3 regions of the Proteus appendicitidis genome follow, and region 3 is predicted to be linked to each of the others. Evidence: riboswitches for the same ligand, from Rfam matches in the RefSeq annotation. Region 3 holds a riboswitch; each other region holds the start of a gene.
The links. Region 3 has a riboswitch for thiamine pyrophosphate ahead of thiB (thiamine ABC transporter substrate binding subunit). Riboswitches for the same ligand answer to the same signal wherever they lie in the genome.
Positions count from the first base shown of each region.

Region 1: another riboswitch for thiamine pyrophosphate. It lies ahead of thiD (bifunctional hydroxymethylpyrimidine kinase/phosphomethylpyrimidine kinase); the one in region 3 lies ahead of thiB (thiamine ABC transporter substrate binding subunit).
Region 2: another riboswitch for thiamine pyrophosphate. It lies ahead of thiC (phosphomethylpyrimidine synthase ThiC); the one in region 3 lies ahead of thiB (thiamine ABC transporter substrate binding subunit).

Region 1 covers NZ_CP127389.1:2,417,238-2,427,751, reverse strand. Annotated here, with positions in the region: gene QQS39_RS11300 (N-acetylmuramoyl-L-alanine amidase) at 1-384, shown strand, start outside; gene brnQ (branched-chain amino acid transport system II carrier protein) at 528-1,874, opposite strand; gene yidA (sugar-phosphatase) at 2,177-2,983, opposite strand; gene QQS39_RS11285 (helix-turn-helix domain-containing protein) at 3,111-3,497, opposite strand; gene mgrB (PhoP/PhoQ regulatory lipoprotein MgrB) at 3,858-4,013, shown strand; gene QQS39_RS11275 (amino acid permease) at 4,163-5,545, shown strand; gene pagP (lipid IV(A) palmitoyltransferase PagP) at 5,651-6,286, opposite strand; gene QQS39_RS11265 (hypothetical protein) at 6,900-7,544, opposite strand; TPP riboswitch at 7,861-7,949, shown strand; gene thiD (bifunctional hydroxymethylpyrimidine kinase/phosphomethylpyrimidine kinase) at 8,001-8,798, shown strand; gene QQS39_RS11255 (AAA family ATPase) at 8,957-10,514, shown strand, end outside.
Region 2 covers NZ_CP127389.1:3,723,277-3,733,790, forward strand. Annotated here, with positions in the region: gene purH (bifunctional phosphoribosylaminoimidazolecarboxamide formyltransferase/IMP cyclohydrolase) at 1-1,376, shown strand, start outside; gene purD (phosphoribosylamine--glycine ligase) at 1,389-2,678, shown strand; gene QQS39_RS17010 (DUF1481 domain-containing protein) at 2,703-3,365, opposite strand; gene QQS39_RS17015 (HU family DNA-binding protein) at 3,410-3,682, opposite strand; gene QQS39_RS17020 (YjaG family protein) at 3,873-4,463, opposite strand; gene nfi (deoxyribonuclease V) at 4,538-5,206, opposite strand; gene hemE (uroporphyrinogen decarboxylase) at 5,199-6,272, opposite strand; gene nudC (NAD(+) diphosphatase) at 6,361-7,146, opposite strand; gene QQS39_RS17040 (HAD family hydrolase) at 7,293-7,973, shown strand; TPP riboswitch at 8,018-8,140, shown strand; gene thiC (phosphomethylpyrimidine synthase ThiC) at 8,281-10,233, shown strand; gene thiE (thiamine phosphate synthase) at 10,217-10,514, shown strand, end outside.
Region 3 covers NZ_CP127389.1:3,313,273-3,323,786, forward strand. Annotated here, with positions in the region: gene QQS39_RS15270 (prepilin peptidase-dependent protein) at 1-362, opposite strand, end outside; gene QQS39_RS15275 (potassium:proton antiporter) at 356-865, opposite strand; gene QQS39_RS15280 (thymidylate synthase) at 1,049-1,900, opposite strand; gene lgt (prolipoprotein diacylglyceryl transferase) at 1,946-2,836, opposite strand; gene ptsP (phosphoenolpyruvate--protein phosphotransferase) at 2,916-5,162, opposite strand; gene rppH (RNA pyrophosphohydrolase) at 5,171-5,701, opposite strand; TPP riboswitch at 5,814-5,905, shown strand; gene thiB (thiamine ABC transporter substrate binding subunit) at 6,021-6,983, shown strand; gene thiP (thiamine/thiamine pyrophosphate ABC transporter permease ThiP) at 6,983-8,563, shown strand; gene thiQ (thiamine ABC transporter ATP-binding protein ThiQ) at 8,556-9,257, shown strand; gene QQS39_RS15315 (DNA polymerase II) at 9,349-10,514, shown strand, end outside.

The DNA of each region.
Region 1 (10,514 bases), 900 kb from region 3:
AAAGATATTATTGAACGTTATGATATCGAGCCTCAAAACGTTTTAGGTCACAGTGATATTGCACCTCTTAGAAAAGTTGATCCTGGTCCTTTATTCCCTTGGGAAAGATTAGCCCACCAAGGAATTGGTGCTTGGCCAGATAAGAAATTAGTACAAACTTATTTAGCGGGTAGAGATCCTTCAGAGCCTGTTGATGTCGCTAATTTCCAAAAGTTATTGCAGCAATACGGTTATCAAACACCAACAAATGGTGTGTTAGATAATAATGCACAAAAAGTAGTGAAGGCTTTCCAAATGCATTTTAGATCAGAGAAAGCAAATGGGCTTCCTGATGCTCAATCAGAAGCCATTTTAAGGGCATTGATTGAGAAATACCGAACTTAAAATTTCCTGTGATAAATAAGATAGTAAAAAATACAGCTAAATGCAGATAATAGAAAAGCAAAAAGCGTCTCCAAGATAAAATTTGGAAGACGCTTTTTTTATCAACTTATAACCAGTATTACAAATTAGGTGTTATATGCTGGTTATTTCGCTGTACTTTCTATTGAAAGATTTTCTTCTTTAAAATTTAAGCTAACAACCAGCGAGATGATAAAGGCAATCGCACCTGGTAATACCCAACCTAAGCCGTAATCAGACAGTGGGATATAGCTAAATAATTGCAGTAAATCAGCATTTAACCACTTCAATTGTTTCAATGTATCGAAAAGGCTCATCAAAACAATGACTGCAATTGTAAAGCGATAGGTAAAGCGAGGTGATTTTAATTTATTACGAATAAATTGCAGTAATACTAATGTGACTGATGTTGGATAAATCATTAATAATGCAGGAATAGTCACTCGTAATAGTGTATCAAGACCAAACGTTGATACGACAGTGGTCATTAACGTAAATACCACAACCCAAAAGCGATAGCCTAAACGGTGATGGAATGTTGCAAAGTAGTCTGCAGCAGCACTTGTTACACCTACAAGTGTGGTCATACTGGCTAATAAAACAATTCCTCCCATCAGCCAAGTACCCACAGAGCCAAATAATGCATCAACATAACGAGAGAATATTTGGCCACCGTTAGTGGCATTGAGTGCAGGATCAGCAAAAACAGAAACAGAGTGGCTTGTCGCACCTAAGTAGAAAAGGCACAGATAAAGTGCGGCTAACAGTAAAACTGAAATCATGCCTGCTTTTACGGTAATAAAACCGATTTGACGTGGTTCAGTAATGCCTTTGGTATATAAAGCACGAGCAACGATCCCCCCAAATGCCATAGCAGAAAGGACATCCATGGTTTGGTAACCATCAATAAAGCCAGAGAAGAAGCCATTTACCGCATAAAGACCTGTCGGTTCACCCATTGGCGAAATCGGTTTAGCCACAACAGCAATGCCCACAACCACCAGCAGGACTAATAGTGCTGGCGTCATAAACTTACCAATGGCGCTGATCATCGTACCTTGTTTAAGCATAAAGAACATACTTGTAATATTGAAAACAAGCGCGAAAGTCAGATGTGTTGCGGTATTTTTCTCAATAAGACCTAAAGGTAAGAAACCCATTTCATAAGCAGTATTGGTAACACGAGGCATCGCAAAAGTAGAACCCACGATCAAATACAGTGCTACCCAGAAAATGACGGCAACCCATGAAGGTAAATCAACAGAAAGTCGCTCTCCACGTCCACGAATTGCAACAATAACTAAGGTAAGAAAAGGAAGTAAGACACCCGTAACAAGGAAACCTAAAGATGTACTAAACCAGAGGTTTCCTGATTGGAAACCCGCCATAGGGGGAAAAATAATATTGCCAGCACCGAGGAAGAGTGCGAAAACCATCATTCCAAGAACGAGCATGTCTTTTGTAGAAAGCATAACTAAAACTACCTGTCTGTGAAGAAAATATATTAATGATTTATATTTGTTATTCTACCATTAGCCTATTTATTAGCTGAATATGTTGTAAAAATGCAGTTTGAATAACGAAAAGTGAATTAATAGTAGCAAATTCTGAGAGATATGTAAGAAGAAAGGCGGATTTAACGCTTATTTAACAGTAATTATAGAATAATAAAAGGCTATGTTTTTGGTTGAAAAGCAGTGTGATCCTCTGCTAAGGATCACAATTGCTATATAATTTTGTAGGTATTCGCGATAAAACAAAAAAAAGATCGTGTTTAAATAAATCTATTGATAGCCACTGCAACACCATGCTCTTCATTAGAAAGTGTGACGAATTTAGCGACTTTCTTCACTTCTTCAGGGGCATTTCCCATCGCAACGCCTAAACCCGCATATTTCAGCATTGCTAAATCATTACCTTGATCACCAATACACATAATTTTTTCTGGCGTAATTTTTAGATGTTCGGCGACTTTTTGAACCGCACTCCCTTTATTGACATTGGTGTTCAACACTTCAATAAAATAAGGAGCGCTACGTAATATGCTGTATTGTTCATAAATATTAGCAGGAAGATATTGAATGGCATTATCCAAAACGGTAGGCGCATCAACAATCATAAACTTACTAAAATACATATCAGTTTGCATTTCATTCAGTGGACGATAATAAAGCGGTGTCCAAGATAGAAAGGCTTCTTGGCAGGTGAAATGGCTAATATGGCTATTGGTAGTATAAATCTTATTATCACTGATAACGTGAAAATGGACGCCAATCTCACGAGCTAGGTTTTCAAAATAGAGGTAATCTTCAAAATTGAGCAGATCTTGAATAATAACTTCACCATTATCTGCTTGATGGATTTGGCTACCATTATTGCTGATACAGTAACAATTAGAGGTATCAAGACCGAGTGTTTTTAAATAGGGAGAGATGCCATTAAAGGAGCGTCCTGAAGCTAATACAATCTTAACTCCTGCCTCTTTTGCTCGCTGAACTGCTTGTTTTACTTCTGGCGTAATTTCGTGTTGTTTGTTAAGCAAGGTTCCATCTAAATCAATCGCGATAAGCTTAATACTCATTAGCATCCCCATATTAAATAAAAGCAATTATGATAAAGGAAGGGCGAAGCGGTCTATCATCACATAGCTTGAGTATTATTTATGTGACATTAAAGGCTATCTGTATAATGCCACATAAATGGAAGGGTTAATCACAACAAGGTGATTGTAAATGTAAAGGTTGTTTGGTTTCTAAAACGATCTCTTGATTTTGCCGAAAGTCGAAAGGCGTGATGCCATACTCTTTACGGAACATATAAGTAAAGTGAGATTGTGAACCAAAGCCGAAATCAAGGGCGATATCGAAGATAGAGCGCTCACTGGTACGTAATAAATGAATAGCGCCAGCTAATCTACGCTGACGGATATACTTTCCTAAAGAGGTGCCTGTGACTTCTTTAAAGATTTTCTGCATGTGCCAAAGAGAATACCCAGAATAAGCCGCCAACTCTTCAAGATGGATAACACGACCTAAATGCTCCTCAATCCATTTACTAAGCGCGCAAACCAATGCGAGATGATTATCTTGTGGCATTACAGTTCCATTCTATCAATGAAGTTAAGGTAAAAATCAAAATTAACTCCCTAATCTTATACAAAAAATAACAGACAGAGAAATCCATATTAATGAATAGCTATCTCTAATCGTTGGCAAAATGTGTACTTAAAATAATATAAGGTCATTTTACATACAGTTTAGAGCGAAATAATGCAAATTATCTGAAATCTGTCGAGGAAGCGTTTACCTTTCATAATGAAAGTTATGCTAAATTTACTCATAGAGATAATTGATTGCGAATTTTATAACAACAACTCCCTGTCTTGTTATCGTATTTAAGCGAATGCTTATAATGTGATAAGTCATACTAACAAAATGTATTTAAAGGATTTTAAATTGAACGCAAAGAAAATAATTATTAGCTTAATTATTGCATTAGCCATTACCTTTGGCCTCTATCTTGTGGCTTTAGATAATTTTTGCGATCGAGGAGAGGATTTCCAACAAGGTCTTTGTCGCTTTACCACATTATTCCCCTCTAAACATCACTAAAAGATAGCTTTTCTTATTATTTTTCGCCTAGCATAAAATGTATTTGTTATTCAAGTCAGAATAGTGTTTTAATGGGGGCTTGAAATAAACAAAATCGTAAATATTAGTTTACACGTTAAGTTGATAAAATAATAAAGAGAAGAGGATGTATGGCGAGAGAGTCGCAACAGACAGAACTTAAGCGCGGTCTGAAAAATCGACATATCCAGCTAATTGCGCTGGGTGGTGCTGTCGGCGCTGGTCTGTTTCTTGGTATAGCGCAAACTATTAATATGACAGGCCCCTCAGTAATATTAGGATATGCTATTGGTGGTTTTATTGCGTTTATGATCATGCGCCAATTGGGCGAAATGGTTGCCGAAGAGCCAGTTGCGGGTTCGTTTAGTCACTTTGCTAATAAATATTGGAGCCCATTTGCTGGCTTCTTATCTGGCTGGAATTATTGGGTGATGTTTATTCTTGTCGGTATGGCAGAATTAACCGCAGCAGGGAAATACATTAACTATTGGTTACCTGATATTCCTGTTTGGGTTTCCGTTGCTATCTTCTTTGTGGCAATCAACTTAATCAATTTGATTAACGTTAAAATGTATGGTGAAACAGAATTCTGGTTTGCCATTATTAAAGTGTTGGCGATTGTTGGTATGATTTTATTTGGGAGCTACTTACTGGCAAGTGGTAATGGTGGTCCTCAAGCTTCGGTTAGCAATTTATGGGAGCTAGGCTTTTTTCCTCATGGCTTTACGGGGTTCATGTCTGCATTAGCCATTGTGATGTTCTCTTTTGGTGGACTCGAACTGGTGGGGATCACCGCAGCTGAAGCGGAAAACCCAAAAGTGAGCATTCCAAAAGCGACTAACCAAGTTGTTTATCGTATTTTAATTTTCTATATCGGTTCATTGTTAGTGTTACTTTCACTTTATCCTTGGACTCAAGTTGTAAAAGGTGAAAGCCCATTTGTTCTGATTTTCCATAACTTGGATAATTTCTTAATCGCGAATATTTTAAATGCCGTGGTATTAACTGCTGCACTGTCTGTTTATAACAGTGGTGTTTATTCTAATAGTCGTATGCTTTATGGCTTGGCAAAACAAGGTAATGCACCACATGTGCTTTCTCGTATTAATAAACGTGGTGTACCAGTAGTGTCATTACTATTGTCTGCGATTGCGACTTCATTAGGTATTTTAGTTAACTACTTATTACCTGATCAGGCACTAGAACTATTAATGGCGTTGGTTGTAACCACGCTAGTACTTAACTGGATAATGATCTGTTTAGCGAATTTAAAATTCAGAGCGGCAAAAACCAAAGAGGGTGTAGAGCCTTTCTTTAAAGCACTTTGGTATCCATATGGTAACTATATCTGCCTGGCTTTCTTATGCATGATTTTAGTGATTATCTTATTTATGCCACAAGTGAATATTTCGGTAATTTTAATGCCATTCTGGATTGCGTTCTTATGGGTTGGATTTAAGATTTCCCGTATGAAGAAAATACCTAATAGCGCCCAAGCAAGCCAAGATATTTAAATATTACTGACTTATTGGGATAATAAAAAAACGCATCATTAAGATGCGTTTTTTTATGTTCTATTTTTATTATCTGCAATTATTTTGAGCGGAAAAAATAAAAAATTACTGCCAACGTAACCAAGCAAATAACACATTACCATTGTTATAAGTACCAGGAACATAAGTGGCTTGTAATGAAAGATGTCCGTAACCGACAGAAACTAACGGTAACGGGAGTGGCATAGGAATATAGTTGTATTCATGGCGTGCTGTAATACTTAGTGTAAAACCTGCGCCCATACGAAATCCATCTTTATCACCGGGATACCACATTTTCTCAAAACCATAACCCATAATAGGCTGTACACGGTTATTAGAGTCCATAAATGCCATCGCATAAAGAGAGTGCCAATCACCATCGTTGTCATAACGATATTTACCCATACCAAAACCCCAAGGTGTTTCGTTATAGCGATCCGTTTTTTCTTTATCGTAAGTAAAACGATTATGCCAAGTCCATACAGGCAAATAGTAGTTATATTGGTCATTGTCCCAAGTTTGATTGACATTACGTTTGAATTTTCCCCAGTAGCTCTCTTCATTATTAGATTGAGATGGATTACTGGTGATTTGTTGGTTTTCTGTCGTAATAATCTGATGGGTATTGGAATTATTTTCAGAAGCGAAAGCAGACGTTGTTAATGCAAGAGACAACAGCGTTGTGGCTAATACGCTAGGGTGAAAATAGGATGATGACATAATATAACTCCGAGTACGGCATAAACAGTGATTCTGGTGATGACAAATAAACATTACTAATAGTGTTATTTAATCGACAAGTATTTAAGATAAGAGGTATCTGAAACTTTACTTCTTAAATAAAATCTTAAGGGATTAGAATCGGTTAAGAAGAAAACAAATAGATTTATTGTACTTATGAACGTAATTTTTTCTGATATTAAATACTATTATTTTTTATGATAATGTATTGTTTTTAATGAAAAATTAAGTTTTTATTAGATTGCTAATAAATAGCTGATAAATAAGGTTAAAGAGAAATAATTTTAGGTTGGTCATTTTCAACAGCAAAATTCCATAAAATAGCTATTTTTATGACTTAATGAAAATATTGAGATAAATTTAATATCAATAACATTAGGTTATAAAAAGAGATTAATTTCCAGCGGATAATAGAGTAACGAATAAGAAGAGTTAAATAAAAAAAAGAAAAAAACAGAGGTTGGTTTATAAAACGTTTAGGTTTAACCGTTAACAACAGGAGTGCAGTCTGTTTTTTATACAGATAATCCTATGGTGAGAGAGTGCAAATTAAAGAATTGTTGCTTACACTCTCTCAACGGGAAGAAAGCATTTATTGAGATAATTTTTCTTGGCTAATAACAAGGAGTCGGTGAGTATGAGTATCACGATCCTTACCCCAGCAGAAAGCGTCCCAATTTTCATAAAGATCATCAGTATCTTTCACTACTGTTAGAGGACGGTTTTCTTCTGTTCCATCTGAAATATAAACATTAAGGTGAGCAGTAAAAGCCCAATCAATCATTGTTTCCCAAAAACGCTTACCTGCACCGGTTTGCTCTTCATCAGAAACAACAATGTTGTATGTTTTAAGTAAATAACTAAAGAAGTGTCTAGGGAGATATCTTGTCGCAATATCATGTTCTTCAGAAACAGTTCGCCATACTTTAACTTGGGTACATGTTGTTTTACTAAATATAATGTCTTTGCGAAAAATAAGCTCTACAAGATAAACTGTTTCAGGTGCATTGGTAGTTGAAATTAAACGATATTGATTGCGTTTTAAAGATTTAACAAAACGATACCCATTAGGGATGCTATATTCTGGTAATACAAAGTCTTCCACACCTTTTTCAAGGAATTCTTTTGTATGATCAATATTTCTAGAGTGAATTTTCAACTTTACATTAAAATCTGCATCAGGAATAAGATAAGGCATTGATTGTCCATTATTCTGTTGCGATGGTTCATTTTTCATTTAGCCCCTCCGCATTGTGTGATTGTCCAGAAATGCATTATAAATACCTCATCTAGCAGATAATATATCGATTGTCGTTAAAACGAACAAAATAATTTATTTTATTCTTCTTATTTAAATATAGCTAAAATATATTCCTTAAATTGATGTGTCATGCAATAGAAGCCATCGGCTTAGTATTTATTATATACAACCTTAGCTGATTTATCTTACTGAATCACAAATCTCAACAATAGAGGATCTATAGATCGAGATGAGCTATCAAACTAGCTTCTTTATCTTGAGCATGCGATACTCGTTATCGCCTGAATTTACAGGCTTTGGCTCGGGGCGCCTTATGGCTGAGATGAACCCGTATAACCTGATCTGGATAATGCCAGCGTAGGGAAGTCAAGGTAACTCTGCTGATTAACAGAGCCCGACTTTTCTGTAACTGGTGAAAGGAGGAGTTAATCAGTGAGATTCAATGCATTGTCTATCGCAGGCACCGATCCCAGTGGTGGTGCAGGTATTCAGGCCGATCTGAAAACATTTTCCGCACTGGGTGTATATGGCACAACAGTAATGACAGCACTTGTTGCTCAAAATACCTGTGGTGTCCGTAGTGTCTATGATTTATCCCCTGATTTTGTTGCCGCTCAATTAGATGCGGTCTTATCTGATGTTCGAATTGATAGTGCCAAAATTGGCATGCTTTCTAATGCTTCGATTATTGACGTGGTTTGCGACAAGCTTCAGCAATATACGATCCCCTTTGTTGTACTTGATACCGTGATGATTGCAAAAAGTGGTGATCCTCTATTACAGGCTGATGCGGTTAATAAAATGGTCACTCAGCTTTTGCCTCTGGTTGATTTGATCACGCCTAATTTGCCCGAAGCGGCAGCACTGCTAGGTTGTGAAGTCGCTAAAGATGAAATAACGATGAAACAACAAGGTTATGCATTACTAAAACAAGGATGCAATGCGGTGTTGATGAAAGGTGGACATTTAACGGAAAATGAAAGCCCTGATTGGTTATTTACGCAAGATGGCGAGTGGCGATTTACTTCCAAACGCGTTAATACGAAAAATACTCACGGTACAGGATGCACACTTTCAGCGGCTTTAGCTGCTATTCGCCCTCAAGTTTCTAACTGGCAAACTTGTGTTGAACAAGCAAAAGCCTATTTACAGCAAGCGTTAGAATATGCCGACAGCTTAGAAGTTGGGCAAGGTTTCGGCCCTGTACATCATTTTCATCGCTGGTGGTAATGTTGCTTACAACAACACTTATCTTAAATAGAGCCGCTATGGCTCTATTCTCATATTTATGATCGGACTCTTCAAATAATTAACACTGCTTTTAATATAAACAGCCTGTATATCGAGGAATTAGGGTAAGATATAGCTTATTTTCAGTAAGGGATGATATGAATACTACTTTTCAAAAACCACGCTGGTTACGCGATTTACTTCGTTTTATTCCATTGAAAAGCCAGTTTGTGTTATTTGGTAATGTGCGTGACTTACAAGCTAGTGAAGTTACGCCTAATATTATAACGCCACTGCCTTTTAACCAGACACTTTATAACAGTTTGTATGAAGTGGGTTACGTTCATATCATCACTTATACGCCATTAACGGGGTTTCAATGGGTCGCTAATCCTACACACTCTTTGCAAGATGGCGCAATGTTGATGCAACAATTAGGATTAACCGTTACGGGCGATCGTGCATCAGGTAATATTGATAGCTTAAATAGTGTATTAGAAAAATGGCAAACAATAACAGGTCAGCCGATTGCGTTATGTATTGATTTCGCTTCTTGCTTGCTTTCTCATCGTGATAATCTGATGCCTGCCGAACATAGCTTATTTACACGAGCATTAGTGACTTCTCATCAAGCGAGAGCAAGACCTGCTGGCGAACATAATCAACCTTTCTTTAATAGCGTTTTTTGGGTAGTGGAAAAAGAAACCGATTTACCCGATTGGTTTACCGTTAATAATCCTCGAATTCGAGCCATTCCTGTTGCAAAACCCGATAGTCAGATCCGCAGAGCGCTAGCGCCAAATTTATTGGTGTCATTGGCTGGGTTTTCATCGCTTATTGAAAGTGAAAAAGAACTGATCCTTAATGATTTTATCGATGAAACAGAAGGGCTATTACTGCTAGATTTAGTGGCGATTGTGCAATTAGCGCGAATTGAAGAAGTCGGAATAACGCGAATTAGTGATGCAGTAAGACGTTACAAAGTGGGGATCACCGAAGATCCGTGGCAAAAAATCGATAAACAAAAAATTCGTAATGCACCACAAGTTATACAACGTCGCGTTAAAGGGCAACAACATGCTGTGACGCATTTATTAGATATTATTAAGCGCGCAATGACGGGCGTGGGCAGCAATAAAGGGGGAAGACCTCGAGGCGTGCTGTTTTTAGCCGGACCAACTGGTGTGGGGAAAACTGAGTTAGCAAAAACGGTTACTCAACTGCTTTTCGGTGATGAAAGTGCTTATATTCGCTTTGATATGTCTGAATTTAGTGCCGAACACGCTGATCAACGTTTGATTGGTGCGCCTCCAGGTTATGTGGGTTATGACTCTGGTGGTGAATTAACCAATGCGATTCGCGAAAAGCCTTTTAGCGTTGTGTTATTTGATGAGATAGAAAAAGCGCATCCTCATTTAATGGATAAATTCCTACAGATTATTGATGATGGGGTATTAACGTCAGGGCGTGGTGATCGCGTTTATTTTTCTGAAGCATTAATTATATTTACTTCAAATCTTGGGATCTACCATGTTGATAATAATGGTGAAAGAGTGGCGAATGTTCTACCTCATGAACCTTTTGAAAATGTCAGCCGTAAAGTAAAAAGTGAAATAGAGCGCCACTTTAAATTGGTTTTAAATCGACCTGAATTATTAAACCGTATTGGTGAAAATATTATTGTATTTGATTTTATTCGAGAAGATGTTGCGGAGC
Region 2 (10,514 bases), 410 kb from region 3:
ACCCTAAAGTACATGGTGGAATTTTAGGTCGTCGTGGGCAAGACGATGCAATTATGGAAGAACATGAAATTCGTCCTATCGATATGGTCGTCGTAAATCTTTATCCTTTCGCTAAAACAGTCGCTCGCCCAGATTGCTCATTAGCAGATGCTGTGGAGAATATCGATATTGGTGGACCAACCATGGTTCGCTCTGCCGCGAAGAATCATAAGGATGTGACGATTGTAGTAAATAGTAATGACTATGAAAGAGTGATTGAAGAAATGGATAATCACGAGAATAGCCTTACTTTAGATACACGCTTTGATTTGGCGATTAAAGCTTTTGAACATACAGCGGCTTACGACGGAATGATTGCTAACTACTTTGGTCAAAAGGTTGCACCTTATTATGGTGATACTTCACAACCATCAGGCACTTTCCCTCGTACCTTAAATCTGAACTATATAAAGAAACAAGATATGCGTTATGGTGAGAATGCTCATCAGCAAGCCGCTTTCTATATAGAAGAGAATATAGAAGAAGCGTCTATTGCCACTGCAAACCAATTACAAGGCAAAGCGCTTTCTTATAATAACATTGCAGATACTGATGCAGCGTTAGAATGTGTGAAATCATTCTCCGAGCCTGCTTGTGTTATTGTGAAACATGCAAACCCGTGTGGCGTTGCAATTGCGAACACTCTCACACAAGCATATGACAACGCATTTAAAACCGATCCAACTTCTGCATTTGGTGGCATTATCGCATTTAATCGTCCATTAGATGCAAAAACAGCAAGTGCAATCATTGAACGTCAATTTGTCGAAGTGATCATCGCTCCTTCTATTAATGAAGATGCACTAGCAATTTTAGAAACAAAACCAAATGTTCGTGTATTAGCTTGCGGTCAATGGCAAGAAGCTAAACCAGCGTTAGATTTCAAACGTGTTAATGGTGGGCTGTTAGTTCAAGATCGTGACTTGGGTATGGTAAAAGAAGAAAACTTAAGAGTGGTTACTCAGCGTCAACCAAGTGAACGTGAACTTAAAGATGCACTGTTTTGCTGGAAAGTCGCAAAATTTGTAAAATCAAATGCTATTGTTTACGCTAAAAACGATATGACCGTCGGTATTGGCGCAGGACAAATGAGCCGTGTGTATTCTGCCAAAATTGCGGGTATTAAAGCCGCTGATGAAGGTTTAGAAGTTGCAGGCTGTGCAATGGCATCAGATGCATTCTTCCCATTTCGAGATGGTATTGATGCAGCCGCACTTGCTGGTGTGACTTGTGTTATTCAACCTGGTGGCTCAATTCGTGATGATGAAGTGATTGCAGCTGCAAATGAACATAACATCGCAATGATATTCACCAATATGCGCCACTTCCGTCATTAATAGGGTATTGATATGAAGATTTTGATTATTGGTAATGGCGGTCGTGAACATGCTTTAGCTTGGAAAGCGGTTCAATCACCGCTTACTACACAAGTCTTTGTTGCACCGGGTAATGCTGGAACAGCGTTAGAGCAAGGCGTACAAAATGTTGCAATCAGTGCAACGGATATTCCTGCATTAGTTGCCTTTGCGCTAGAAAATAATATTGATTTAACGATTGTTGGCCCTGAAGCCCCACTTGTTATTGGTGTTGTTGATGCCTTTAAAGCAGCGGGGCTGACCATTTTTGGCCCAACAAAAGGTGCCGCTCAATTAGAGGGTTCGAAAGCCTTCACAAAAGATTTTTTAGCTCGTCATAAAATTCCAACTGCGGATTATCAAAATTTTACAGAAATAGCACCTGCACTTGAGTACCTCAATAAAGTGGGCGCACCCATTGTTATCAAAGCAGACGGTTTAGCAGCAGGTAAAGGCGTTATTGTTGCAATGACACAAGCTGAGGCTGAAGCTGCAATTAAAGATATGCTGGCTGGCAATGTTTTTGGTGATGCAGGGCATCGTATTGTTATCGAAGAATATCTTGATGGTGAAGAAGCTAGCTTTATTGTCATCGTTGATGGTGAACACGTTATTCCAATGGCAACAAGCCAAGATCATAAGCGTGTCGGCGATGGCGATACAGGTCCTAATACTGGGGGAATGGGTGCATATTCGCCAGCACCTGTTGTTACACCAAAAATCCACCAGCAAGTAATGGAAAGGATCATTTATCCAACAGTAAAAGGAATGGCTTCTGAAGGACATCGCTACCAAGGTTTCCTTTATGCTGGGCTGATGATTGATAAACAAGGTGTTGCTAAGGTTATTGAGTTTAACTGTCGTTTTGGTGATCCAGAAACTCAACCTATTATGATGCGTATGCAATCTGACTTAGTAGAGCTTTGTTTAGCTGGAGCAAACGGTAATTTAAAAGATAAAAATCCCCATTGGGACCCTCGTCCGGCTTTAGGGATTGTGATTGCAGCTGGCGGCTATCCTGCGGATTATCGTCAAGGTGATGTTATCGAAGGCTTAACACCAACATCGTCAACAACGGCCAAAGTATTTCAAGCTGGAACAACACTCAATGAGAAAGGCGAGGTCATCACTGCCGGTGGGCGGGTACTCTGTGCAACTGCATTAGGTGATGATATCGAACAAGCTCAAAAAAATGCTTATGCTTTAGCGAAAGGTATTCATTGGGATGGTAGTTTTTATCGCCATGATATCGGCTATCGAGCGATTGCTCGCTTAAAGAAATAAATTAACAACGGCAAAAGGGAGTGATCACAAGCTCTCTTTTGTTGGTTCCCATTTACAAAAATCGTGTTCTGCAACCATAAGTAATTGCTTACCTTCTGGTGAATCAAGCCAAGCAACATAAGAAGGCTTATTTGAATTGCGCGATCTTGTTTTTAACCAGCGTTGTTCAGGACCTTCAAATGAAACACTCACCTTCTCGCCAGCACATGTTGTCATTGTATTTTGATACCAGACACCCTGTACTAAATTTACTTTCCCGATAGTAAGCGCTTCGCTAATTTCACGCTCTTTACTTGCAGCAAATACCATTCTTAAACGTTCATCTTCTGTTAATGCTCGTTTTTGCTTATGGCTTTCTTGTTGCATGAAAATAACTTCACCTCGTTTATTTAAACGAAGGTGCCAAGATGATGGATCGTTAGGATTGATAACTTCAGAGCGGACTTGCCAAAGCTTATTTTGGCGATACTCATAGAATGTGATGATAGTTTCTGGCTTTTTATAAAAGCTATAAACGCTCATGATCACTTGAGGTTCTGACGCTGTATTATTTAAACGCCATAGTCGCACAACACCTTCATCCGCGATATAACCTGTTGCAGAAAATTCAGGTAGTTGCACAGTAGAGGAGCAGGCGCTGAGCAAAAAAGCAGATCCTATTGCTAACAGCCCCTGTCGTTTCAACAAAAGGGGAGTAAATCCCCCTCTATTGTTCATTCCGTTCAAAGGAATTATTTTACTGCGTCTTTCAGTGCCTTACCGGCAGTAAATGCAGGAACGTTAGCTGCTGCAATTTTAATTTCTTTACCAGTTTGAGGGTTACGACCAGTACGCTCTGCACGGTGATTCACCTTGAATGTACCGAAACCAACTAACTGTACAGAATCGCCTTCTTTCAGAGCGCCTGTTACTGAATCGATAAACGCTTCAATAGCAGCTTTTGCTTGAGTTTTTGTCAGATCCGCTTTTTCAGCAACTGATTCGGTTAATTCAGCTTTGTTCATAAAATAGTCCTTAAAGTATGTTTTATCGTTTGAAAAACATCTGGTGAAAAAACTTAACTTATCTTTTTAAGAGGATAAATTAAGTAAAACACCTGAGCCACTTCTTTTCGTACCCAATGTAGAACATACACGGGGGTGATGTGAAGTCTTTAAACGTCGCTTTTCAAGCACTAAATCACGTTTTTCTGATTTAGTGCGTTAATTCTATACCGATATTGCTCATTCCAGCTTCACGAAGGTCTGCACGTAGACCTTTGATCAGTTCGACATCTCTTTCTTCACATTCTACAAGTAGACGGTAAATTTCCCATTGGATATCGAACTCTTCAATAACAGCAGGTAGAGATCTAAGTTCTTCTTCACTCATTTCTCTTTCTGCTTGTGTCATTTCAAGTGAAGCAACTGTCCCTACTGATAATTTACTCACTTCAATAGCGTGACTTAACGATTCACCGCTTAAACGAGAGTGAACAATTTCACTAAGTGCAACACAGGCGTCAATCGCAGGATAGACACCATAAATCTCGAACTGAGATGCATCAGGAATAGCTTCTTCTAATTTCTCTAATTGAGAATCAAAATTAACCTTTGCATCTTTCACCGTTAAAGTTTCCCAAACCAGATCGAGAATACGGCGATAAAGCATTGGATCGGTAAAACCTGTTTCACGACAAAATACCTGATAATTTGGGTACATTCTCTCACACAGGCATGCCATAAACGTCAGGTGTTGCCAAGCTTCTAGCTTTTCTAAACGTAAATGGATTGGGTTCTTCAACATTCGTGATTACTCATTTTCTTAACTTAGGCGCAGTTTACCTGAAAATTAAAAATATCCACATATTTCCCGGTCATTTAGAGCTTATTCTTATTCAACTGCTCAAATAATCGCCTATTTGAAGCAATACCGTCAGCCCAACGCGTTGGTTCTGGCAATCGATACCCCTTCATACACAGCTCAACCCACTGTAAAGTACCTTCCATACTCACTTTATGACCCGGAGAAATATACAGGGGTTTGCATTTTTTCTTACTGCGATAAATCCATCCTATTTGCTCATTCTTATCCATTAACGGCTCCTTGCTTCCCATCTCTTCATTAACGGATTTATCAATGCCACATAAACGACTTTTTGCCACGCCAATAGTCGGTGTATCCACTAATAAACCAAAATGACTTGCAACACCAAGCCTTCTAGGATGAGCAATACCTTGCCCATCGACAAAAATAAGAGAAGGCTTCTGTTTGATTAATTGCCACGCAGCCATGAGCGCTGGGCACTCTCTAAATGAAAGCAAACCTGGGATATAAGGAAGTGTTGTAGGAATTCGCGCGATTTGGTATTCAAGAATGTCAAAAGAAGGGTAATGCATAATCACGATGGCGGCGCGAGTGACCGCGCCACCGTCTTCAAAACCAACATCAGCACCGGCTATATAAGTTGGTGCTGTAAATTGGTCTGTTAAAATAATCTGTTGAGCTTTTTCTGTCTGCTCTTGACGTAATTGTTGGGTATTAATCATTATCCTGATGATAAGGCTTCGATAAACGGTGAACCGCATCAATGAATGCTCCAGCATGTTCAGGTGGAACATCTTGATGAATACCGTGCCCAAGATTAAAGACATGACCGTTGCCTTTACCAAATCCAGCAAGAATAGTTTCGACTTCTTGTTCTATTCTGGTAGGTGGTGCATACAGCATAGAAGGATCCATATTACCTTGTAGCGCAACTTTATCCCCAACTCGACGGCGTGCATCTTCAATATCAATAGTCCAATCAAGTCCTAATGCATCGCAACCTGTCGCCGCCATCGCTTCTAACCAGCGGCCACCACCTTTAGTAAATAAAGTGACTGGTACTTTTCTTCCATCATATTCACGAATAAGACCATCAACAATCTTATGCATATAGTGTAATGAGAAGAGTTGGTAATCACGCCCCGTTAGCACACCACCCCATGTATCAAAGATCATGATAGATTGTGCGCCCGCTTTAATTTGAGCATTCAAATAAAGAATAACGCTATCTGCCAGTTTATCCAGTAATAGATGTAGTGCTTGAGGCTCTGAATACATCATTTTTTTAATTTTTGTGAAGGCCTTACTACTTCCACCTTCAACCATATAGGTTGCCAATGTCCAAGGGCTTCCTGAAAAACCAATTAATGGCACACTACCTTGCAATGCATGACGAATAGCGCGTACTGCATTCATCACATATCCCAGTTCATCTTCAGGATCAGGAATAGGCAATTTTTTAATGTCATCAAGACTATTTATGGGTGATTTAAAACGAGGACCTTCACCTGTTTCAAAGTAAAGACCTAGCCCCATTGCATCAGGAATAGTTAAAATATCAGAAAATAAAATAGCGGCATCTAAAGGGAAACGTCTTAAAGGCTGTAATGTCACTTCACATGCTAGTTCTGTATTTTTGCACAATGAGATGAAATCTCCCGCCTGTGCCCGTGTTTCCTTGTATTCAGGAAGATATCTGCCTGCCTGACGCATCATCCAAACAGGGGTGACATCAACAGGTTGGCGCAACAGCGCACGTAAATAGCGGTCGTTTTTCAACTCACTCATGACTAACTCCATTAACAGTAATAGGGCCGCAAAATAGCATGCATTGTAACATGCTAGAAAAATAACTGTTGGCAGACAGCGTCTTTATTTAGTTCTTTTCTTTATCTTGTCTAATATTCGCTATCGTGTCTTCTATCAAGCGTCGAGCAATAGTATCAGGTGGTGGGATCTGAGGTAATTGATCGTAACGATACCAACCCGCACTCATTAATTCAGAAGGATCATGTTGTAGCTCGCCACCATCATAATCAGCTAAAAAGCCCATCATTAAGGAATGAGGAAACGGCCAAGGCTGAGATGATACATAGCGAATATTGCGAATACGAATATTGCTCTCTTCAAACACTTCACGAGCCACGGCTTCTTCTAGTGTTTCACCAACTTCAACAAAACCAGCGAGTACCGTGTAAAGCGGTGAATGTTTATGTCTAACATGATGTGCTAATAAGATTTTATCTTCATGGCGAATACCGACAATAATACAAGGAGCAATTTGTGGATAATAACGTTCATGACAATTATCGCATAAACATGCCCATTCACTCTCACTATGGCGCATTTTAGAACCACAATAACCACAAAAACGGTGAGAACGATAAAATTCAGCCAGTTGGACACCACGACCGACTAATTTAAATAAATTTTCATCTTGTGAAGCGATAAGTCTTGGTGAGCACATGTCGTTATCCATTTTTCCATGAATAAGCCAAACTGTTTCACCTTGCCATTCCCCCACAATTTTAGCGTGCTGACCAATGAGATCCCAATCTTTAGCTAAACCAAACGGCAGTTCACCTTTAGGTAACCATACTCGCCCACCAAGACTGACTGTCCACCAGCCTTTTTCGGAGCCTGTTAATGTATATAAATGCATAACGACCATTTTATCCAAAATAATGATATAGAATAAAGGATACTCTCTTTAGCAAGAAGCACTCAATGAATTATGACTATCTTCTATAATTCATTAACATTCTTAAAATATAAACATAAATTCCATTAATAATAAGAACCCTTAGAATGACAGATAAAACAAAAAACAAGATTGCTATTTTTGATCTAGATGAAACGCTTTTAGCTGGCGACTCTAGTCGCTTATGGACAAACTATTTGTGGGATAAAAAAATAGTCACAGATCCTCATTTTTTAAAACTAGATGAGCAAATGATCGCAGACTATTACGCTGAAAAACTAGATATAAACCAATATCTTTTTCAACATTTAGCTTACTTTAAACATTACGATATAAATAAGATAAATCATTGGGTTAATGACTTCACTAAAACAAAAATTCAACCTCTGCTTTATCCACAAGGAATATCAATAATTACACAATATCGACAACAAAATATTCCCGTTATGATTATTTCAGCAACAATGTCTTTTTTAGTTCATGTGATTGCAAAGCAACTCAATGCGGATATTTCAATGGGCATTGATATGCAAATTAAGGACAATCATTACACTGGATTGATTGAAGGTATTCCTACATTTCGAGAAGGAAAAGTTGAGCGTTTAAATCAATGGAAAAAAGCCAATAACATAAATAATATTTATATTTATTTCTATACGGATTCATCCAATGACCTCCCTTTATGTTACCAAGCCAATCATGTTATAGCGGTTAATGCCGACCCCAAATTAGTACAAACTGCAGATGAAAAAGCATGGGAACAGCAACACTGGGCGTTAAATAAATAACCCATGTCGGACTTGTAGTTTTTAAAATCTTTCATATACTGGACATCTTCTTGTCGGAGTGCCTAGTGTTTATAAGGCTATTATAAACACAGGCTGAGACCGTTAATTCGGGATCCGCGGAACCTGATCGGGTTAATACCCGCGAAGGGAACAAGAGTGATTCGACCTTTTGATAGCTTCATTGCGTATATTTTTTACACATCTATATACACCTATCTGTCGATACTCCCTGCGACCTCCAGACAAGCATTTTTCTCAATATTCACCCGACAGGCTACCGCCTGCATGATATTTATTAGGAAATGCTATGTCCCAAAATCAAACTATATCCGTTAAAGATATTTCACCAACAAACAATAAACAGCGTCCACGAAAAGAGCAGCGTGATGCAGCTCAAGAGTTTATTAGCACTATTCAAGGCGTAAGTTTCCCAAATTCAAACCGTATTTACCTTGAAGGATCACGTACTGACATTCAAGTACCAATGCGTGAGATCCAACTTGATAAAACGCTAGTCGGAGGCTCTAAAGACTCCCCTGTTTTTGAAGATAATGAACCTGTACCTGTGTATGACACATCAGGTCCTTATGGCGATCCGGCTTCTCAACTTGACGTTAATCTTGGATTAAAAAAAATACGCCAACCATGGATTGATGAGCGCAATGATACCGAAACGCTTTCACTTTTAAGTTCGGATTTCACCCAACAGCGCCTTTCTGATGCTGGATTAGAACATCTACGTTTCCCCTTAAAACCAAAGCCGAAAAAAGCGTTAAATGGCAAAAGAGTGACGCAATTACATTATGCTCGCCAAGGCATTATTACGCCTGAAATGGAGTTTATTGCTATTCGTGAAAATATGGGGCGAGAGAGAATTCGTAGCAAAGTTTTACGCCAACAGCACGCAGGATTTAGCTTTGGCGCTCATCTCCCTGACAATATTACCCCTGAGTTTGTTCGCCAAGAAGTTGCAGCGGGTCGCGCAATCATTCCTGCCAATATCAATCACCCAGAATCAGAGCCAATGATTATTGGTCGTAATTTCCTAGTCAAAGTGAATGCCAATATCGGAAACTCATCGGTCACTTCCTCGATTGAAGAAGAAGTTGAAAAGCTAATTTGGTCTACACGCTGGGGAGCGGATACCGTAATGGATCTCTCAACAGGTCGTTATATTCATGAAACGCGTGAGTGGATCATTCGCAATAGCCCTGTTCCTATTGGTACAGTTCCAATTTATCAAGCACTGGAGAAAGTTAACGGTATTGCTGAAGATCTCACTTGGGAAATGTTCCGCGATACCTTGCTTGAGCAAGCAGAGCAAGGGGTTGATTATTTTACTATTCATGCCGGTGTATTGTTACGTTATGTGCCAATGACAGCAAAACGTCTAACGGGTATTGTGTCTCGTGGCGGTTCGATAATGGCGAAATGGTGTTTATCACATCATAAAGAAAATTTCCTCTACGAACATTTCCGTGAAATCTGCGAAATTTGTGCCGCTTATGATGTTTCCCTCTCATTGGGTGATGGGTTAAGACCGGGTTCTATTCAAGATGCCAATGATGAAGCACAATTTTCTGAATTACATACCTTAGGTGAGCTGACAAAAATTGCTTGGGAATATGATGTTCAGGTGATGATTGAAGGTCCTGGTCATGTGCCAATGCAGATGATCCGCCGCAATATGACCGAAGAATTGGAACATTGTCATGAAGCACCATTTTATACATTAGGTCCGCTCACTACAGATATTGCACCGGGTTATGATCACTTTACCTCAGGTATTGGTGCGGCAATGATTGGCTGGTTTGGTTGTGCAATGCTCTGTTATGTCACCCCTAAAGAACACCTTGGCTTACCTAATAAAGAAGATGTGAAACAAGGTCTTATCACTTATAAAATTGCCGCTCATGCAGCCGATTTAGCCAAAGGGCATCCCGGCGCTCAAATTCGTGATAATGCAATGTCGAAAGCACGCTTTGAGTTTAGATGGGAAGACCAATTTAACTTGGCGCTTGATCCTGAAACCGCGCGTCAATATCACGATGAAACGCTCCCTCAGGCTTCAGGAAAAGTCGCTCATTTCTGTTCGATGTGTGGTCCTAAATTCTGCTCAATGAAAATAACGCAAGAAGTGCGTGATTATGCGGCGGGTATGGAACAAATGTCCCAAACCTTTAAAGAGCATGGCAGTGAGTTATACCACAGTGCAGAAATCGCCAGTGTTGAGGTAACTGAAAATGAACAGATCCTCTAACACACCTTTTGCATCAACAGAAAAAAAGCTGGGGCTTTATCCTGTTGTTGATTCTGTTGAATGGATCGAGCGCCTGTTAAAAACAGGCGTTACCACCCTGCAATTACGCATAAAAGATAAACAGCCAGACGACGTTGAACAAGAGATCATCGAAGCGATAAAATTGGGCAAACAGTATCATGCAAGACTGTTTATCAATGATTATTGGCAACTCGCCATTAAACATCACGCTTACGGTGTTCATCTTGGTCAAGAAGATCTCGATATTGCCGACCTTAATG
Region 3 (10,514 bases):
GAGGGAGCATCCCAGCGACCATTGCCATTTACGTCATAAGCAAAAATAATGCAGCTATTTTTTTCTTGATAAGAATACTGTCCTATTTTTAATGGTGAAATATGCAACGCTTTTGGCTGCGATACATTGGCGCAATCACCATGACAATATCCCGTTCGCCTTAGTTGTGTTTCTAGCACCAATAACCTTTCTCTTAAAAAGATATCTAATTGATGCTGTTGGTAAGAATGGATCAATGTGTTCATGATTTGAGGAAAAGCCCGACTGATAGATAGAAATAAAATCCCACTTATCGCGATAGCAAAGAGGCATTCCATCAACATCATGCCAGATGAAAATGAAAATATTGACCGCTTTAACATGGCGAGAATGCCTTAATTTTCTGGCTACATGCTCTTATTCTACCTAAAGATGAAATCACAATTTTCACTTCACCCTCTGAACTTTGAAGCACAAAACTCATTGGTCTTAAGGTTTGACGAGTCCCCCCAAACGTAAAATTTGAAACTGTTGATTGCTTAAGTTGAACACCAGAAGCTAATTGAAAAATAGTTTGTTTTTCAGGTAAATGCTGTAGAGGTAAAGGGATCGCGATGAGTTTATTACTGGGCGATAAATGAAACGATATTTTAATTTTTATATTAAACAATAGCGCTTGTTGTCGCTGATAAGAAAGAAAAGCAATCGTTTCACGTACACTATGTATCAATTGACGTTGGTGAGTAAATTGCTGATAGGTGGTGATTGATAAGTAGCTTAAAATCGAGGCGATTATCATGACAATAAGCATTTCAAGTAGGCTTATTCCAAATTCGCTCTCTTGCTGATGCGCCCTACTTAGGCTTATATCCATGTTATTGTTCATTTATTCCTCCTTTTTAACCTACTGAGAGAATGCAGACAAAACATCTAACGGTAAATAAAGGAAAGTGTTTTTTTCGAACAACAACGCAATAACCGTATTTTCAGAATAAACACGAAAAAGAGTCATAGAAATAAAAAAGCCCCTGTTTATCACTAAACAGAGGCTTTAAAACACAAAGGAAAATCAAACCGTAAATGGATATTTTATCGCTTCATGGCATTGATAACCTTCAACAGTAAAATCATCCGTTGTTACCCATGTTTCGATATCTTCCAACGTTTTTATCTTTGGATTGATATGTAATGTTGGTAACGGCAATGGCTCTCTTTTTAACTGCACATCACGCATTAGAGGTAATTGATTTTCATAGATATGTGCATTGATTATCTTATGAAATGCTTTACCCGGCTTATGCCCTGTAATTTGAGCCACCAGCGCTAATAAAACAAAGCACTGAATTTGGTTAAAGTTCAAACCTAGTGGTACATCACAACTGCGCTGATAAGAGGTTAAATAAAGCGTATCACCGACTAATGAAAAGGTGTGTGTATGCATGCAAGGGCGTAAACATCCCAGTTCCGTTTCACCCGGATTATAGAACGTTACGATCTCACCACGATCATCGATACCTTTAGTCAAGTTATCTACCACTTTACGCAGTTGATCAAAATGAGAACCATCAGGGCGTTGCCATTGGCGTCCTTGAACGCCATATACACGCCCCATATCGTCTTCACCTTTACGATGAGGATTGTTCAACCATGCGTCATTTTCATTTGCATTGGCATTCCATGTATTACAGCCAATTTCACGAAATTGAGCGGCATTGTCATAGCCACGTAAATACCCTAACAGTTCTGCAATGGCCGCTTTATAAAAACTTTTTCGTGTTGTTATTAGCGGAAATTGGTTACTCGCAACATCATATTCCAGATCGGCATTAATCACCGTTAAACAACGGGTTCCTGTCCGTTTATTATCAATCCATTGCCCTTCATCGATAATGCGTTGACACAATGCCAGATACTGCTTCATGTTGTCTCTCTTGTAATTAGCTAATAATAAAAAATTTATCTCACACTATTTGTGAGCAGGTGTTGGATTTTGTGGCGTCTTTTTATCTTGACGATAAGCCCATACCATAAAAATAATACCCAACAAAATCATTGGAATTGAAAGTATTTGCCCCATACTCACACCACCAAATAATCCTAACTGTGCATCTGGTTGACGGAAGAATTCAACAATAATACGGAATGCACCATAACCAATCAGGAATAGACCCGACACACTTCCGACAGGACGATTTTTACGCACAAAAATATTCAGAATAATAAATAACACCACACCTTCTAACAGCATTTCATAAAGCTGAGAGGGGTGACGAGGTAAAACACCATATTCTTGAATAATAGGCAGTAACGTTGTTGGATCTTGGGCAACAAGTTGGAGATCTTCAGAACGAGAACTTGGGAATAAAATGGCCCAAGGCGTATCTAATGTGACACGTCCCCATAATTCGCCATTGATAAAGTTACCAATACGACCTAACCCTAATCCAAATGGAATTAACGGCGCAACAAAGTCCGCCACTTGGAAAAATTTACGTTTAGTGCGTTTAGCAAACCAAATCATCGCACAAATAACCCCAATTAAACCACCATGGAACGACATTCCGCCATCCCATACTTTAAAGAGGTAAAGAGGATCATTTAGAAAAACAGGTAGATTATAGAATAAAACATAACCTAAACGGCCACCAATAAACACACCAACAAAACCGACATAAAGTAATGTTTCAACTTCATTTTTATTCCAACCACTATTCGGTTTTGCAGCTCGACGATTTGCAAGCCATAAGGCAAAGACAAATCCAACTAAATACATCATACCATACCAGTGTAATGACACCGGGCCGATAGAAAACATAACGGGATCAATCTCTGGAAATTTAAGGTAGCTTATACTCATTATTCCCTACTTCACTTAATTAATAATTTCTGTGCTGGTTATTTATTACCAACATAGAAAAGGCTTATACGAAGGTTTACTAAATACCTCCGCGAATTAATCCACCTAATCCTTGCCGTTCCATAAATTCAGAAGACAATTTTTTGATCCCTATTGTCGTTTCAGCTTGCAACACCTGTTGCATAAAAGGCTGTAACATCACAGGATCAAGATGGCGCAATAAGTATTTTACCCTAGGTAAACTACGACCACTCATGCTTAACTGCCTAAAACCTAGCCCTATTAACAGCAATGCCCCTATTGGCGTACCCGCCATTTCACCACAAACACTCACTGGCAATTGATAATATTGGCATTGTGTTGCAATCAAATGCAGTGAACGCAATAGCGCAGGATGCAAATTATCATAGAGTAATGCTACATGGGTATTATTACGATCGACGGCAAGCAAATATTGAGTCAGATCGTTGGTTCCAACAGAGATAAAATCAACCCGACTCGCCAACTGTGACAGCACAAACACCAATGAAGGTACTTCAAGCATAATACCCAGCGGAGGTGGAACACATTCACATTTTAGCTCTCGACTCACTTCATCACATGCTCGTAGCAGCAATGTTCTTGCTTCGTCAATTTCATCAATACTTGTCACCATCGGCAACAAAATTTTCAAATTTTTAAATTCGAGATTTGCTTTTAGCATTGCACGTAGCTGAATAAGGAAGATTTCTGGTTGATCAAGCAATATTCTTATTCCTCTCCAACCTAAGCAGGGATTTTCCTCATTAATTGGCATATAAGGAAGTTGCTTATCAGCACCAATGTCTAAAGCACGTAATACAACCGGTTTATCAGGGAAAAAAGAGAGTATTTCACGGTAGCGATTTTTCTGTTCATCTTCTGACGGAAAACCGCTTTGTAGCATAAACGGAATTTCGGTGCGATATAAACCAACGCCATCTATTCCCACACTAATGCGTTGCTCATACTTTATGTTTAATCCCGCATTCAGTTGAACGCTGACTGCCTCGCCATTTTTTAAAACTGCTTGCTGTTCAAGCTGCTCTTCTGCAATTTGGCTTAATACGCTCTCTTCATCAATAATTTGTTTATATTCTTGAGTAATAAAAGGCTCTGGCTCAATAAATATTTCACCACGATACCCATCAAGAATAAGCATGCGATTATGCAAAAGCTCAGGTTGAATATCTGCCCCCATAATCGCAGGTATTCCCATCGCTCTAACAAGAATGGCAGAATGTGAGTGAGTTGCGCCATCTCGAACAATGACACCAGCAAGTTGTTGCTCTGGTAATTCCGCCAATAAACTTGCACTTAATTCATCAGCAACCAAAATAAAACGCTCTGGCCAAATATTAGTTGAGCTGAGATCATCATCTAGATGAAATAATAAACGACGCCCTAATGCTTTAAGATCAGAAGCTCTCTCTCGCATATAACCATCTTTTAGGCTAGAAAATTGGGCGGCGACTTTCTCAACCACCACTTTAACCGCCCATTCCGCAACATATCCCTGTGTAATGATTGCGGTCATTTTATGTTTAAGCTGTGGATCATTGAGTAAATGCGAATAGAGATCAAATATGGCGGCACTCTCTTTTTGCGCATTTGCCATAAAGCGCTTACTAAAGCGGCGACATTCTGCGGTAGCATCTTCTAAAGCTATCGTAAGTCGATTTAATTCTGCCTTTATATCAAGAGCACTGGCTTTAAAGACATTTTCAAGGATAGGTTGAGAGACTTCTTGCCAGCCATAAGCCATCACCACACCAGTCGAAACCGAAAGTGCTTTAATACGGCTTTGGCGATATTGCCCAAAAAGCCCTTTAGTTTGGACTTGCGATAATGTGGCACCAAGCTGTGTCGCCAGCGTCACCATAAAAGATTCTTCGCTTTCATTAAATAAGCGACGCTCTTTTTGCTGAACGACTAATACACCCAGGAGTTGGCGACGATAGACAATAGGAACGCCAAGGAAAGCACGGAGATCATCTTCTTTAACTTGAGGAAGGTATTTAAAGCTAGGATGTTCGCGAATATCAGCAAGGTTGATAAGCTCTGAAAGACGCCCCACTTCACCAACAACGCCTTCATCAAATGAAAGGCTAACGGCTCTCCCTCTAGGTTTTTTTAACCCTTTGGTCGCCATAAGATAAAAACAACTACGTTGTTTATCGGCAAGATAAATAGAACACACATCCGTGTGCATTGCCTGACACGTTTCCTTGACTAAGAGTTCAAGTGCTTCTGGAAGCCCTGCTGCCATAGCTACTTTTTCTACTATTTCTCGCAAACGTGTCAGCATAGTGTTATCTAATACCTTTTACGCCGATATCCATACGATGGACGAGGTAAAGACACTTGTTCTTGCAATGGCATGACTACAGGTGCGAATTCTTTCATTACACGTCGATAAACATCGCGTTTAAAAGAGACGACTTGTCTAACAGGATACCAGTAGCTCACCCAACGCCAGCCATCAAATTCTGGCGTTTTGCTTTGTTGAACATTAATGTCTTTATCATTACTTGTTAACTGCAAAAGGAACCAACGCTGTTTTTGTCCAATACAAACAGGTTTTGTGTCCCAACGCACCAAACGCTTAGGTAACTTGTAACGTAACCAGTTACGTGTGGAGGCAAGAATTTTAACATCCTTGCGACTTAACCCAACTTCTTCGAACAACTCTCGGTACATTGCCTGCTCTGGCGATTCTCCAGGATTAATTCCCCCTTGAGGAAACTGCCATGAATGTTGCCCATAGCGACGAGCCCAAAGCACTTGCCCTTGCCGATTACAAATTACAATCCCTACATTCGGGCGGTAGCCATCATCATCGATCACTAGACTACCTCAATAACCAAATTTGAAAGATAACTCATTGTTTCATACTACCCACAAACGGTAAACCTCTATCAACAGACTTTGCACAACGCGCGTATTTATCTACAATGGGAAAGTCTCAACGGGGTGCCTTTTTCGGCTGAGAAAAACTCGTGGAACCTGATCCAGCTAATACTGGCGTAGGGATTTGAGTCAGGATGTTGCAATATTCATTGGTTTGCCATCCTCACTCCTCAGATCCTACCTGACTTTTACTGAGGAACTAAACGTGTTAACTAAATCACTTCGCTTTACTTTCTTTCTGGGCGCTCTGGGCATTATGAGCACTTTTTCAGCTCAAGCCTTAGCACAAAAACCCACACTTACTGTTTACACTTATGATTCATTTACCGCAGATTGGGGGCCAGGGCCTGCAATAAAAAAGGCGTTTGAACAACAATGTGATTGCGAACTAAAACTTGTCGCTCTTTCTGATGGTGTTTCTCTGCTTAATCGCTTACGTATGGAAGGTAATAAAAGTAAGGCAGATATTATTTTAGGATTAGATAACAATCTGATCCACGCAGCAAAAGAAACCGGGCTTTTCGCCCCAAGTCATATCGATACATCCAAACTTACCTTACCTGAAAAATGGACTGATGATACCTTTGTGCCTTATGACTACGGTTATTTTGCTTTTATCTATGATAAAAACCGCATTGCTAATCCTCCAAAAAGTATGGCTGATCTGCTAAATAGCAAAGAAAAGTGGAAGATTTTGTATCAAGATCCTCGCACCAGCACACCGGGTTTGGGTTTAATGCTATGGATGCAGTCACTTTATCCTGAAAATACGGCCACTGAATGGAAAAAATTGTCAGAGAAAACACTGACAGTGACGAAAGGTTGGAGTGAATCTTATGGCTTATTCTTAAAAGGCGAAGGTGATTTTGTACTTAGTTACACATCATCTCCGGGTTATCACATTTTAGCGGATAAAAAAGATAACTATGCAGCGGCAATTTTCGATGAAGGGCATTACTTACAAGTCGAAGTCGCAGCAAAATTGAAATCGAGCAAACAACCTGAATTAGCTCAACAATTTATGCAATTTATGTTAACCCCTGCATTCCAAGAAACCATACCTACTACCAATTGGATGTATCCTGTTATAGATATGCCATTACCTGACGTCTATTCCGTGATGCCTAAACCCGAAAAATCATTGCAATTCAATGCAGATGTTGTCGCAAAAGAGCGCCAAACATGGACTCGTAATTGGCAAGCTGCGGTTAGTCGCTAATGGGAAGATGGCTTATCCCGGGGCTATGTGCCTCGGGTTTACTGCTTATTGTTGCGTTATTATCATTTGGTGCATTGTGGTTTAACGCGCCAAGTGGTGAGCTGTCCTCAATTTTTGCTGATGAATATTTATGGCATGTCGTCCGCTTTACTTTTTGGCAAGCCTTTTTATCTGCACTATTTTCGATATTACCGGCTATTTGGCTCGCAAAAGCACTCTATCGACGCCAATTTAAAGGGCGAACACTGTTTTTACGCCTATGTGCCATGAGCCTTGTATTACCTGTTCTAGTTGCACTTTTTGGTATTTTAACGGTTTATGGCAGAGTGGGATGGATTGCTCAAATTTGTGAATGGCTAGGGATCGACTACCAATTTACGCCTTATGGTTTGCAGGGTATTTTACTGGCACATATTTTCTTTAATATGCCATTAGCAACCCGAATGCTATTGCAAGCTCTTGAAAGTATCTCATCAGAGCAACGCCAATTAGCCTCACAATTAGGCATGAATGGCTGGCAACGTTTCCGCTTCCTCGAATTTCCTTATTTATGGCGTCAAATACTCCCCACTGCATCGCTAATTTTTATGCTCTGCTTTGCAAGCTTTGCTACTGTGTTGGCATTAGGCGGAGGTCCCGCTGCAACAACAGTTGAACTCGCGATTTATCAAGCATTAAGTTATGACTATGATTTACATCGTGCGGCACTTCTAGCGTTGATCCAACTCTTTTGTTGTTTAGGCTTAGTGCTTATCAGTCAAAAGCTAAAAGGCTCCCTTTTTGTAGGAAACAGCCAAAAGCTGCATTGGCGTGATCCCTATGATCCAATATTTAGCAAAATAACCGATGGTCTAATTATCATCCTTGCGATCCTCTTTTTAGTGCCCCCCATTTTAGCCGTGATCACTGATGGTCTGAATAGCCAATTTCTACTTGTTATTCAACAACCTGTACTTTGGCAAGCTTTTACAACCTCACTGATTATTGCTATTGGTGCGGGCATTGTTTGCGTTGTATTAACGATGATGTTGTTATGGAGTAGTCGAGAACTTCGCTTACGCCATTTTAAAAAAGCAGGACAAACCATGGAAATGAGTGGTTTGATTATTTTGGCGATGCCGGGAATTGTGTTGGCAACAGGCTTTTTCCTTCTATTCAATAATACGATTGGATTACCCGAATCACCGTATGTTTTAGTCATTTTAACCAACGCATTAATTGCCATTCCGTATGCATTAAAAGTACTCGAAAACCCGATGAATGATATCGCTTCACGTTATGGTCTTTTATGCCAATCGCTTAATTTACAAGGTATAAATCGACTGCGTTGGATAGAATTACGCGCATTGAAAAAGCCGATTTCACAAGCCCTTGCTTTTGCTTGTGTGATTTCTATTGGTGATTTCGGTATTGTGGCTCTTTTTGGTAATGAAACCTTTAGAACCTTACCTTTCTATCTTTATCAGCAAATTGGCGCTTATCACACACAAGATGGTGCCGTGACCGCCATGATATTATTGCTACTTTGCTTCACTCTTTTTAGCCTAATAGAACGATTGGCAGGAAAATCTCATGATTAAATTAGAGCATCTTGCTTACACTTATGAACACCAACATCTCTTATTTAATTTAACCGTTAATACGGGAGAGCGTATCGCCGTATTAGGTCCCAGTGGCGCAGGAAAAAGCACATTACTCAGTTTAATTGCTGGTTTTTTACCATCAGAAAAAGGAAGCCTGTTTCTTAATGGTCAAGATCATACAAAAACAGTGCCAGCAAAACGCCCTATTTCCATGTTATTTCAAGATAACAATCTATTTCCTCATTTAACTGTCAGGCAAAATATTGGCTTAGGGTTAAATCCGGGATTAAAACTGACTGACGCGCAAAAAGTACTCTTAGAGGATCGCGCTAAACAAGTGGCTCTCAGTGAATATCTTGAACGCTTACCTTCTCAATTATCAGGAGGACAACGTCAACGTATCGCAATTGCGCGTTGCTTGGTACGCGAACAACCGATTTTATTACTCGATGAGCCTTTCTCTGCCCTTGATCCTGCGTTACGCATTGAAATGCTGGCACTACTTGAGCAACTTTGTGATGAAAAAGCGTTAACCTTATTGATGGTTTCTCATAGCTTAGAAGATGCTGCAAAAATTGCCTCAAGAGCGATTGTGATTGATAACGGTATGATTGTGTATGATGGTAATACGCAATCATTAATAAATGGCGAAGTGGATCAATCACTTATTTTAGGTATTCCGTTTAATTAATCTCAACCAAAATTAACTGTATAAATATCCACTACATTGACTATAATAAACACATCTTTAGTGAATTATTTGTGTTTATTGGGTGCTCATAATGGGTCATACGGAACAAGGCTTTATTCTTACTCGCCACTGGAGCGACACCCCAAAAGGTATTGTCGTCTCTTATTGGCTGGCGACAGATAATGGCGCACATAAAGTAACTGTTCCTATGCAACGCGCTATCGGTTTTGTTGCCCGCCAACATGAAACTGTTTTACGCTCACTCGTTGATAAAAATCCTGATATTGAAATTCGCCCTCTTGATTTAAAAGATTTCGAAAGACAGCCCGTTTTTGGTGTTTATTGCAAACAATACCGCCAACTTGTTCAACTTGAGCAACAACTTAAAGAGCATCATATTCGCCTTTATGAAGCAGATATCCGCCCTCATGAACGCTATATGATGGAGCGCTTTATCACCGCACCTGTCTGGTTTCGTTATCAACAAAATAGTATTGCTACATTAAAACCAGCCCCTGATTATCGCCCAATGCTTCGAACTGTGTCTTTGGATATTGAAACCAGTGAATTTGGTGAACTTTACTCCATTGGGCTTGCAGGTTGTGGTGATAATGTGGTGTTTATGCTGACTGATGAGTTACCCGCAGAATGTGAAAGCCAGCAACCCCAAGGCTATCGCTTATGTTATGTCAGTAGCCGATTGCGTTTAATTGAAAAACTAAATGAGTGGATACAACATCACGATCCTGATGCGATTATTGGTTGGAATTTAATTCAATTCGATCTGCGTATTTTGTACACTCACGCCCAACGGTATGGCATCAGTCTATTATTAGGTCGTCAAAATAGCCCATTAGAATGGCGAGAGCATGGATTTAAAAAAGGTCATTTTTTTGCTTCAGCTCAAGGTCGTTTAATTATCGATGGGATCGATGCTTTGAAAATGGCGACATGGAATTTCCCCTCTTTTAGCCTCGAATCCGTTGCTCAAACACTGTTAGGTGAAGGTAAAGCCATTGATACACCTTACGCCAGAATGGATGAAATTAATCGGCGCTTTAAAGAAGATAAACCCGCACTGGCTTATTATAATTGGCAAGATTGTGTCTTAGTAAATCGTATCTTTGATGCGACATCTCTTATGGCGTTCTTATTAGAAAGAGCCTGTGTTACTGGGCTTTCCGTTGATAGAAGCGGTGGCTCGGTGGCAGCTTTTACCCACCTCTACTTACCTTCAATGCATCGCATTGGATATGT